Regions from separate parts of the Hydrotalea lipotrueae genome, predicted to be linked through region 1. Evidence: riboswitches for the same ligand, from Rfam matches in the RefSeq annotation. Region 1 holds a riboswitch; the other holds the start of a gene.
The links. A riboswitch is a leader RNA that binds a small molecule or an ion and turns the genes downstream of it on or off. The one in region 1 is predicted to bind cobalamin.
Positions count from the first base shown of each region.

Region 2: linked by a shared signal. The riboswitch ahead of metE (5-methyltetrahydropteroyltriglutamate--homocysteine S-methyltransferase) and the one ahead of JK139_RS11045 (TonB-dependent receptor plug domain-containing protein) in region 1 are both predicted to bind cobalamin.

Region 1 is NZ_JAESDL010000018.1:29,477-34,554, reverse strand. Features, by position in the region: gene JK139_RS11060 (trans-sulfuration enzyme family protein) at 1-19, opposite strand, end outside; gene JK139_RS11055 (APC family permease) at 37-1,380, opposite strand; gene JK139_RS15550 (hypothetical protein) at 1,573-1,854, opposite strand; partial or broken gene JK139_RS15895 (TMEM175 family protein) at 1,946-2,106, opposite strand; cobalamin riboswitch at 2,263-2,453, shown strand; gene JK139_RS11045 (TonB-dependent receptor plug domain-containing protein) at 2,587-4,521, shown strand; gene JK139_RS11040 (DUF6580 family putative transport protein) at 4,537-5,078, shown strand, end outside.
Region 2 is NZ_JAESDL010000033.1:6,699-11,776, reverse strand. Features, by position in the region: gene JK139_RS14310 (hypothetical protein) at 1-47, opposite strand, end outside; gene metE (5-methyltetrahydropteroyltriglutamate--homocysteine S-methyltransferase) at 187-2,514, opposite strand; cobalamin riboswitch at 2,689-2,879, opposite strand; gene JK139_RS14300 (DUF3050 domain-containing protein) at 3,217-4,026, opposite strand.

The sequences.
Region 1 (5,078 bases):
AAGAATAAGTATCTTCCATAGCAATTCAATAAATATTTAAATAATGGTTTCTTTTCGGTTTTGTTGTTTTTTATGAAACAGAAAATACAATGCAATAAATCCAGCCAATACCAAAATACCAACCAGCGCTGTATCAGGACTGTGAATAATAATGCTGATACAAACAAACACATAGGCAGCAATAAAAATAAGCGGCAGTAATGGATATAATTTCATTTTATATATTCCGGTGCCATCTAAGTGTTTTGTTTTTCTTCTTAAAATAAAAATGGTAGCACTGGAACCCACCATACCAAACGAATCTAAAAAAATAGTGAAATTTAAAATTCTTTCAAAGGTTTGGGCAAAGAATAAAATTACAATACACATTGCAGCAAATACCGTTAAAGAAACAGTTAACACCTGATTTTTATTATTTTGAACAGCAAATGCTTTAGGCAATGAACCTTCATCACTCATTGCATACATGACTCTTGGATTGCTAAGCAATAAGGCATTTACATAAGAAAGAACACCCACAAACAAAAAGAATGAAAAAATTTCAGCACCTCGAATGCCAAATACATTTTGAATTAACACATAAGCAATTTCTGTTTCATTTTTCATCTGATGAAAACCGATAACCCGATAATAACTCAGGTTTACCAATAAGTACAATACAATAATGATGGTAATGCCCATAAAAATACCACGGGGCATATTTTGGGCCGGCTTGTTGATTTCATTACCAAAATTGATGGTTTGCTGATAGCCTCCATAAGTAAACGATACAGCTATGAGACTAATCCCTAAACTTTGAATCCAGCTCATATGTGGAGTGCTATCAGCCATAACACTTGCTGTTGCTACTGCCTGATGATATGGAAAAAACAAGGCCGCAATGAGTACCACTATCATTCCTATTTTAATTAGCATTAAAATATTTTGAGCCTTTGCACTCATACGCAAACCCATTAAATTAATACCATAAAACACTAAAATAGCCCCGGCACTGATAATGGCTTTATCAATATCCGTCCACTGATGACCGGGAAACAATTTTGTAATATAACCACTTCCTATTAATGCAACGCCACTTAGTGATGCAGCATTGCTGATTAAAATGATACAGTTAATGGCAAAGGCAATACTAGGATGATAGGCTACTGAAAATATTTTATAATACCCGCCGGTAACCGGGTAACGGCTACCTATTTCCGCATATGTTAAAGCACCACAAAAAGCTATCAATCCACCCAATATCCATGCAGTAAAATAAACAGATGGCGTAATGGCATCCTTGGCAGAAGTAGCGGCGGTTCTGAAAATACCCATTCCAATTACCAGCCCTACTACAATCATGGTAAAGCTAAACAAATTCAGTTGTTGTTTTCCCTGCATGTTGCTAAAGTATGGCACTCAATATAGTAAAGAAATCAATGAAACACAGAAAAAGCTGTTCATTCTATAGGCCACTTTCTATCCATGCATAAATAGCAGGATAGATACCACCCTAAAAACCGACCCATGAATTGAACATAAAGCATCATTTTCCGGCAATAAGCAATGGCACATATCTGTTCAAAAAACAGCTCAATATATTGGTTTAGAAGTTGAGATGATTCTTTTTTCAATACGCCTGTCCGGCACAATCCAAATAACAGCTACTACCCCATATAAAAACAAAGCCACCCAGGCATTCCAAAATCCAACTGCAATGGCAATAATATAAATATAAACTGAAACTTTTCCCTTAACATCATTGTTTATGACTGCAGCTAAAGCAGCCTCTTTTCCATGCAATGCAATTAACGTACGAACCAAAATAAAGTAAGCAATGGCATTCATTAATAACACAAAGCCATACAATACCACCGGTAAACTTTCAAAATGATTTCACCATCCATCCCGACACAAATGGTACCAATGACAACCAAAAAAACAAATACAAATTTTCAATAATATTTTACCGTTTACAAGCGCAACACTTTGCATTAAATAAATGGTGGTGGTTACTCCAGTAAATTCCAATATAAATAAAACTCAAATATAACTTAGCAATACCGGCCATATTGCTTGTAATGCACTAAATGTAGCAGTATGTGGCACTTTAAACTCTAACACCATTATGGTAATAATTATGGCTATTACGCCATCGCTAAAAGCTTCCAATCTTCCTTTTCCCATGGTGAATCATTCGGTGAAAAAATGAAATTAAATAAAAAATGTACAATTCAAAGCAATTACTATTTTTGCCTTGTATTTGGTTCTTTTTATTGCATTGCAAGCCATTCTTTCAACGGTATGCATTGTGATAGAAGGATTAAAAGGGAAACCGGTGTAATTCCGGTGCTATCCCCGTAGCTGTAAGGGCCTCAGTAAAAGAGAAAGCGATAACAACCACTGTTCCTAAAACGGAATGGGAAGGTGCTAAAGCCCCAAGCCAGAAGACCTGCCAGATACAGCCTCATTGAAAAATGAGTTTGTCATTCACGGCTTTCGGGTGAAAAGCATGGAATGTAAAAGACTGTCTGCAGCAGTCGATTATATTTCTCCGTTTTTTTGTTTTCCTGAAAGCTCATTGTTTCATTTTAAAAACAATCAACAATGAGCAAAAAATTAACGCTCCTTCTTACATCCATAGCTTTGGGCTATGCAGCTTTTGCACAACAAGACTCTATGGCCACCCGCCAGTTAAACGAGGTGGTAGTAACCGCTTCTAAAACACCTATTAAAGAATCAGAAACGGGTAAAATTGTAACCGTAATTGATCAAAAAACCATTCAAAACCATGCAGGCAGCAGTTTAGCTGCATTGTTGAATACACAGGCAGGTTTTTTTATTAATGGCAGCAACAATGCATTGGGTACTAATTTAGATTTGTACTTCCGTGGTGCTTCTGGAGGCAATATGTTAATTGTGATTGACGGAGTGCCGGTGTACGACCCCTCACAAATCAACAATTCATTCGACCTGAATAATATTCCTTTAGACCAGGTAGAACGTATTGAAATTCTGAAAGGCGGACAAAGTACTTTATGGGGCAGCAATGCCGTTGCAGGTGTTATTCAAATTTTTCTAAAAAAAGAAGCCAAAAAGAAAATGGCCCTGAATGCCAACGCATCTTATGGCACTTATAACACTTTCAATAGTGGTGCCGGCATTAGCGGCTCGCTTAAAAAATGGGATTATTTGGTGCAGTACAACTACATTAAAAGCGCCGGTTTCCCTGCTGCTTATGATAGTACGGGTAAGCAGAACTTTAAAAAAGATGGTTTTGAGCAAAGCAGCGTAATGGCTGAAACCCGTTACCATTTTTCGCCTTCATTAACAGCAAAAGCGTTTGGCAATTTTAGCCATTACCAAACCGATTTACCTGCCGGTGCTTTTACCGATGAAAAAGATTATACCCTTAACAATAAAAATAATTTGGGTGGACTGGCATTAGATTTTCAACACAAAAAAGTAAACTGGATTTTACAGGGAAGTTACCAGCAAACCAACCGCCATTATGTAAACGACAGCACTTATGTTTCGAGCCCTTATTACAATTATTCGAACCAGCAATATAACGGCAATACCACTACGTTAGAAACCTTTGGCAGTATCCGTTTCCAAAAACATATTCGCCTGGTTTCGGGTATTCAGTACCAACATCAAAACACCAGCCAAAGCTATTTTAGTACCGGACCTTACGGACCCTACACTTCTGAACTGGGACAAGACAGCGCCAATGTTAACCAGCTTTCGGCGTATGCCTCTTTGCTGTTGCTGAATATTCATGGGTTTAATTTTGAAGCCGGTGGCCGCGTTAACCACCATTCCATTTATGGTAACAATGCAACTTATACCCTTAATCCCTCATTTGTAATTGATGAAAATACCAAGTTATTTATTAACATTTCATCAGGCTATAATATTCCTTCGTTGTATCAATTGTATAGCGCTTATGGCAACAAAAATTTAAAACCTGAAAGCAGTACTACTTATGAAATTGGACTCCAAACCCAAAGCACAGATAAAAAAATGAGCCTGCGCCTTGCTGCATTTAAAAGAGATACCAAAAACCTGATTATTTTTTATACCGATGCCAATTACAACAGCTACTACATCAATCGCGACCAACAACACGACTATGGCTTTGAAGTAGAAAGCAATACACAAATTGGTACAATTGGCACCTGGAGTAATAATCTTACCTATATTGACGGGCATGGCATTCAAAATGGTGTTAGTGTAAACAACCTGTTCCGACGTCCTAATTTTGTGATGAACAGTGTACTTACCCTTTCGCCCGTAAAAGGCTTTACCATTGCACCGGCCTTTAAATACGTAGGTACTCGTTTAAAAGGGCCTTATGATATTGGACCTGATTTACAGCCCGCTTATTATACTGTTGACTGTTTTATCAGCTACCGGGTTAACAAACAAATTCGCCTGTTTACTTCGCTCAACAATATTACCGACCAACAATATTTTGATATTGTAGGCTATAACAGCAAACGCTTTAATATGATGACAGGGGCTTATTTTAACTTTTAAATTAAAACAATCGTTATGTCTATTCAAAAATTCAATCCGGCAACAGCAATTGTATTGTTGTTTATTTTATTAGCCGCTGCTTTGCGTATTTGGAATGCCGGCAGTACCCTATCGCCTTTGGCCAATTTTACGCCCATTGGTGCCATGGGGCTATTTGGTGGTACTTATTTCAATCAGCCCTGGAAAAAATATGCATTTCCTTTAGGTGCTCTTTTTTTTAGTGATGTGATAATGATGCATACCATTTATGCAGGTTACGGTAACGGGTTGCTGTACAAAGGATGGATATACACTTATCTTGCATTTGCAGTAATTGTTTTAATAGGCACATTGATTAAGCATGTAAAAATGAGTACGGTAATCACCGCGGCATTTGCGGCTGCACTGGCACACTGGATTATTACAGACTTACCCGTTTGGTGGTTTGGTGGATTAGATATCAGAAACGGCCAACGCTTACAGCGCAATTGGGATGGGTTTGTTCAATGTTATGTTCAGGCTTTACCCTTTTTAAGGAATATGCTGGTAGCCAATATTGTATACGGCGCCATTTTTTA
Region 2 (5,078 bases), on a different contig from region 1:
CCACAGCACATTAATGCTTTTGATTGATGCATGTTAGTGTACTGCACAAAAAGCGAAAAATTTAAAACAACTCATACAATCATATAAACAAATAGCAGTATCAATTGACTATGATAAATAATATTTAATTATTTAATAAGTTATAATTAGGTAATTACAGTATGCAATTACCTAATTATCAAATTATCAATTTTTAGGTTGATGGACAGATAATCGCAACTCTTTTGCAGCATTTACCATTTCTACCAATGCTTTTTTTGTTTCATCCCAATGCCTTGTTTTCAGACCGCAATCAGGATTTACCCATAGTTTTTCAGCAGGTATAAACGCTTTTGCTTTTTCCATTAATGCTATCATTTCTGCTTTAGAAGGAACCCTTGGCGAATGAATGTCATAAACACCGGGACCAATTTCGTTGGGATATTTAAAATCGGCAAAAGCATCCAGCAATTCCATTTGTGAACGACTGCATTCAATTGTAATCACATCGGCATCCATGTCGGCAATATTTTGAATGATGTCGTTAAATTCAGAATAGCACATATGTGTATGAATTTGTGTTTCATCATGTACACCACTTGCCGATATTCGGAATGCTCCAACAGCCCATTGTAAATATTCCTGCCAATTTTCTTTTCGTAATGGTAACCCTTCACGAATGGCTGGTTCATCTATCTGTATAATTTTTATACCTGCTTTTTCCATATCCATTACTTCATCACGGATGGCAAAAGCAATCTGTTTACAGGTTTCACTGCGTGGTTGATCATTACGAACAAAACTCCATTGCAAAATAGTAACAGGGCCTGTAAGCATTCCTTTAACACATTTTTGGGTTAACGATTGAGCGTAAGAAGTCCACCGCAATGTCATTGGTGCAGGGCGGCTTACATCGCCATAAATAATTGGTGGCTTTACACAACGGCTGCCATAGCTTTGTACCCAGCCGTCTTGGGTAAATGCAAATCCGTTTAATCGTTCACCAAAGTATTCCACCATATCATTGCGTTCAAATTCTCCATGCACCAATACATCAATACCCATTGCTTCCTGCCAACGGATGGCCTCTGATATTTCTTTTGCAACTAAATCATCGTATTGCTCTTGTGTAATTTCGCCTTTTTTAAGCTTAGTCCTCCAACTTCTTACCTCGGCAGTTTGTGGAAATGAACCGATAGTAGTAGTGGGGAACATGGGTAATTGCAAGGCTTTACGTTGCTTAATTTTTCTCAAAGAAAAATCATTGAAGCGCTGTGTATCTTTTTCAGTAATAGCAGCAACACGTTGTTTTACGCTCTGATTGTGAATAAGAGTTGATATTTTCCTACTTTGATGTGCCTCCATATTTTCCTGCAATTTTAAAATTGCATCTGCCTGATGTTCCTTATTTGCCAATTGTTTCAGCGTTACCACTTCGTCAATTTTTTGTTTTGCAAAGGCAAGCCACTGTTTAATTTCAGGTTTTAATGTTTTATTGTTTGTTTCTAATTCCAGATCGCAAGGTGAATGGATTAATGAACAAGAAGGAGCAATCCAAATCCTTTCTACTCCAATTATTTTAACTGCTTTATCAATTAATGCAAGCGACTGCTGAAAATCATTTTTCCAAATGTTTCTGCCATCCACTAAGCCTAATGAAAGATTGGTTTTTGTTTTCACAAAATCAGTTGCTAAGATATCGTCTAACTGTGATGGGCAGCGTACCAAATCAAGATGTATTGTTTGCACAGGAAGGCTTAATACGGTTTGTAGATTTTGCCCATAACATTCAAAATAGCTTGTTAAAATTATATGAAGGCCGGGTAATTTATTCTTTATTTTCTGATATGTTTTTACAATAATTTGTTGTTCTGATTGGCTCAAGTCAAGTGCTAAACAAGGTTCATCAAATTGGATATAGTGGGCATTAGCATCATCTAATTTTTTCAATATTTCCAAATAAACAGGCAACAGTCTTTCGATGAGTTCAAGCCTGTGAAAGCCTTCTTCTTTTTCCTTACCCAAAAGTAAGTAAGATACTGGCCCCAGTAGTACAGGCTTTGCCTGAATACCATTTGCTTTTGCTTCTAAAAACTCATTTAACACTTTATTTGAATATAAAGTAAATTTTTGAGTGGCAGTAAATTCAGGAACAATGTAATGGTAGTTGGTATCGAACCACTTAGTCATTTCCATGGCAGTAACATCATAGCCATCTTTTTGGTACCCTCTTGCCATTGCAAAAAGCAAATCAATGTCTGGCAATTGTTTTGTTTCCATCAATGAATGATACCTTTCCGGAATTGCTCCAACCATTAAGCTGATATCCAATACATGGTCGTAAAAAGAAAAGTCATTGCAAGGTATCAGGTCAATACCTAATTCTTTTTGTAATTGCCAGTTTTGCTGGCGAATGGTTTTACCTGTTTGCAGTAATTGCTGTACAGGAATTTTGCCCGACCAATATTGCTCGGAAGCTTTTTTGAGTTCACGTTGGCTGCCTATCCTCGGGTAGCCTAAGTTGTGTGTTTGCATTTTTTGATGCTTTTAAAATGATGAAATCAGTTTAAAGCTCTTTTGCTAAACCTCATAATGTTTTGTAGAAGAAGTGAAAGAAATGGTATGCACACAATGAATCCTGCAAGAGTCAATAATCCTGCAAAATAATGGGCACATCAATTCTGACTGTCTGCTTCATTCCACGAAAGCATTGTCAACACGGTAAAGGCAGGTCTCCTGACTTGTAACATTTTTACCGTCCTTCCCATCTCGCTCAAGGCAAAACAGTGGATACACAAGGGTAAAAATTTAACGTTACTTACAGTTGCGGGACAGTTTGTGATTTGCACACAATTCCCTATTAATTTACGTTAAGTAAAACCTTTTCCGTTTGATGAAGAAATGTAGTAAAGAACTATTTGAATACAAATATATTATAACTTTCTATTAAAATTTCATCTCTGCAATTTTACCCTAAATCAAATCAAGCCATACATGTGTTATCGATTAGCCTTTCTTTTGTTTTTTTTGTCAACTTTAGTATTATTGTTCCTACTATTGTGACTATATAACACAAAACTTTTATTTAGGGTTTTATCCTTTTAACAGCAATTGAATATAACATTCATTCCGAAATCAATACCTTTAAAAATGAATGGTTGGTAATATTAACGGTTATCACGATAGCAAACCATTATTTATTATTTATGTCTGAAGCATTTCAGCTTACCTGCACCATTATTCTGCTTTTACAACGTTTAAGCTGGCAGTTGTTGTTGGTGCTATTATTTGTTTATAAACACCATCCCACAGGCTTATACGCTTTTGTAAAGAGGTAATAATTGCCTGTTCTGCTTCTTTCCAACGTTGTTCATCAGTACCACATAAGTTTGTTGTCATTTGCAGGGCAAGCTGGCTATGGTGGTTGCCGTCAACTTCAATGTGCTTTTCCAGATAATATTTGAAAATTGAGATACTTTGTGGAAAGTTTTTATGTATATCATTAACCATTGAAACAAACATCCCCGGAATTAAATCTTCGCGCCCAAATGTAAAGATGGCTGATTGCAAATAATCTTTTTGGCTGTTAATGATTTCAAATGTAAAGTCAACAAATTCACGTGCTGCTGACGGCACCTCAGCTGCTGCAAATGCAGTAACCATATTACCGGTATTTTTTAACACGCGGATAAATGTTTCCATTGGCTTAGTATCGGCGCCACATTGCTGCATGGCATCCAAATAAAGTTCAAAATGACTTTTTCTATGGCCAAAACTATCCATATCAGACTCTTCCCCCACTACTATTTCATTGATAAGGTATCTTGTATCAGCAGCACCTTTGGGAAACCAGGGGATGGCAGTACAGGTTAAATTATTTTGTAATGTCTTTAATAATGACATGAAGTCCCAAACAGCAAAAACATGATATTGCATAAAAACCTTCAGGTCATCCGTATTCCTAATGGCTGCATATACTTTATGCTGCATGATTTGTTGTCTGTAAGGCTCTATTGCCTTTTTTATATGCGCTATTGATTCGTTCATCTTTTAAATGTATTAATTTTATTAATTATTTAAATTAAGTATGCATTGTTTTTTTTGAAGCATGCAAAGTAATGAACAAATCATCTGCACAAAAATTTAATTAAGAGTAGGTAGATAAGAAAAAGCTATCAATCAATTGATACGCCCATGCTGCAATAAAGATGATAGTAAACTTAAGTTGATTGTTGGTTCCTATTAGGCCAACAGCACACAAATAATTATGTAGGCAAAATTTCTTTCATTTATTTTGATGAATCTACAATTAATGATAGACAAATTCAAAAATGACATCACTATTTTTTATCAAATAATTTTTCTGCATTTTTCTGCGAGTTCAGCGGGAAAAAAATCTTCCGCAGATAGCGCTGATGGATCAATCATTTACATTTTAATCCAACTCCCTGCCTTTTGCGCCTATACTTTGCGGGCTTTGCGTGAAAAAATAAACCACAACGGTAACAGAGGATTACACAGAAAATTTTTTACTTATTTTTAAAATCAACCTATTCTGTAGTTCATCTGCGGATTCATCGGAAAAATCATCTCCCGCAGATAAAGCTGATTTACGCTGATGAGAGTTGGTTCATTGTCATTTCTATGCATTGCTGAATGCATTTATTTTATTCTTTGAAAAAAATGCCGATATCCGTCCGATACCGGATGATCATCACAAATCAATTGATTATTTTGAATAGAAAAAGCTGTTCCATTTGGCCCAAACCATAGCTTGCCGGATGTAGAATTGAGGAGATGTACAATTTTTTATAAGTACTGTCATAAGTAATAAAAAATTGATCATTTGATTGTATGGTGCCATTTTCGGAAAGCGTATAAGTAGAGACTTGTTGAAAAGTTAATATAACATGGGTATCCGAAGCTGTAATTGTTTGTACAGCAATACCGCAATGGAATACTTCCATTGCCATTGCCCTATTATATTGTTATTGGTTCCAACCGCTTTTTTGCAAAAATTGCTCATGCATACCATTATAATGCATGCTAATAAAACTTTTTTTGCATAACCATCGTTTTATACATGATCATTTTAAACA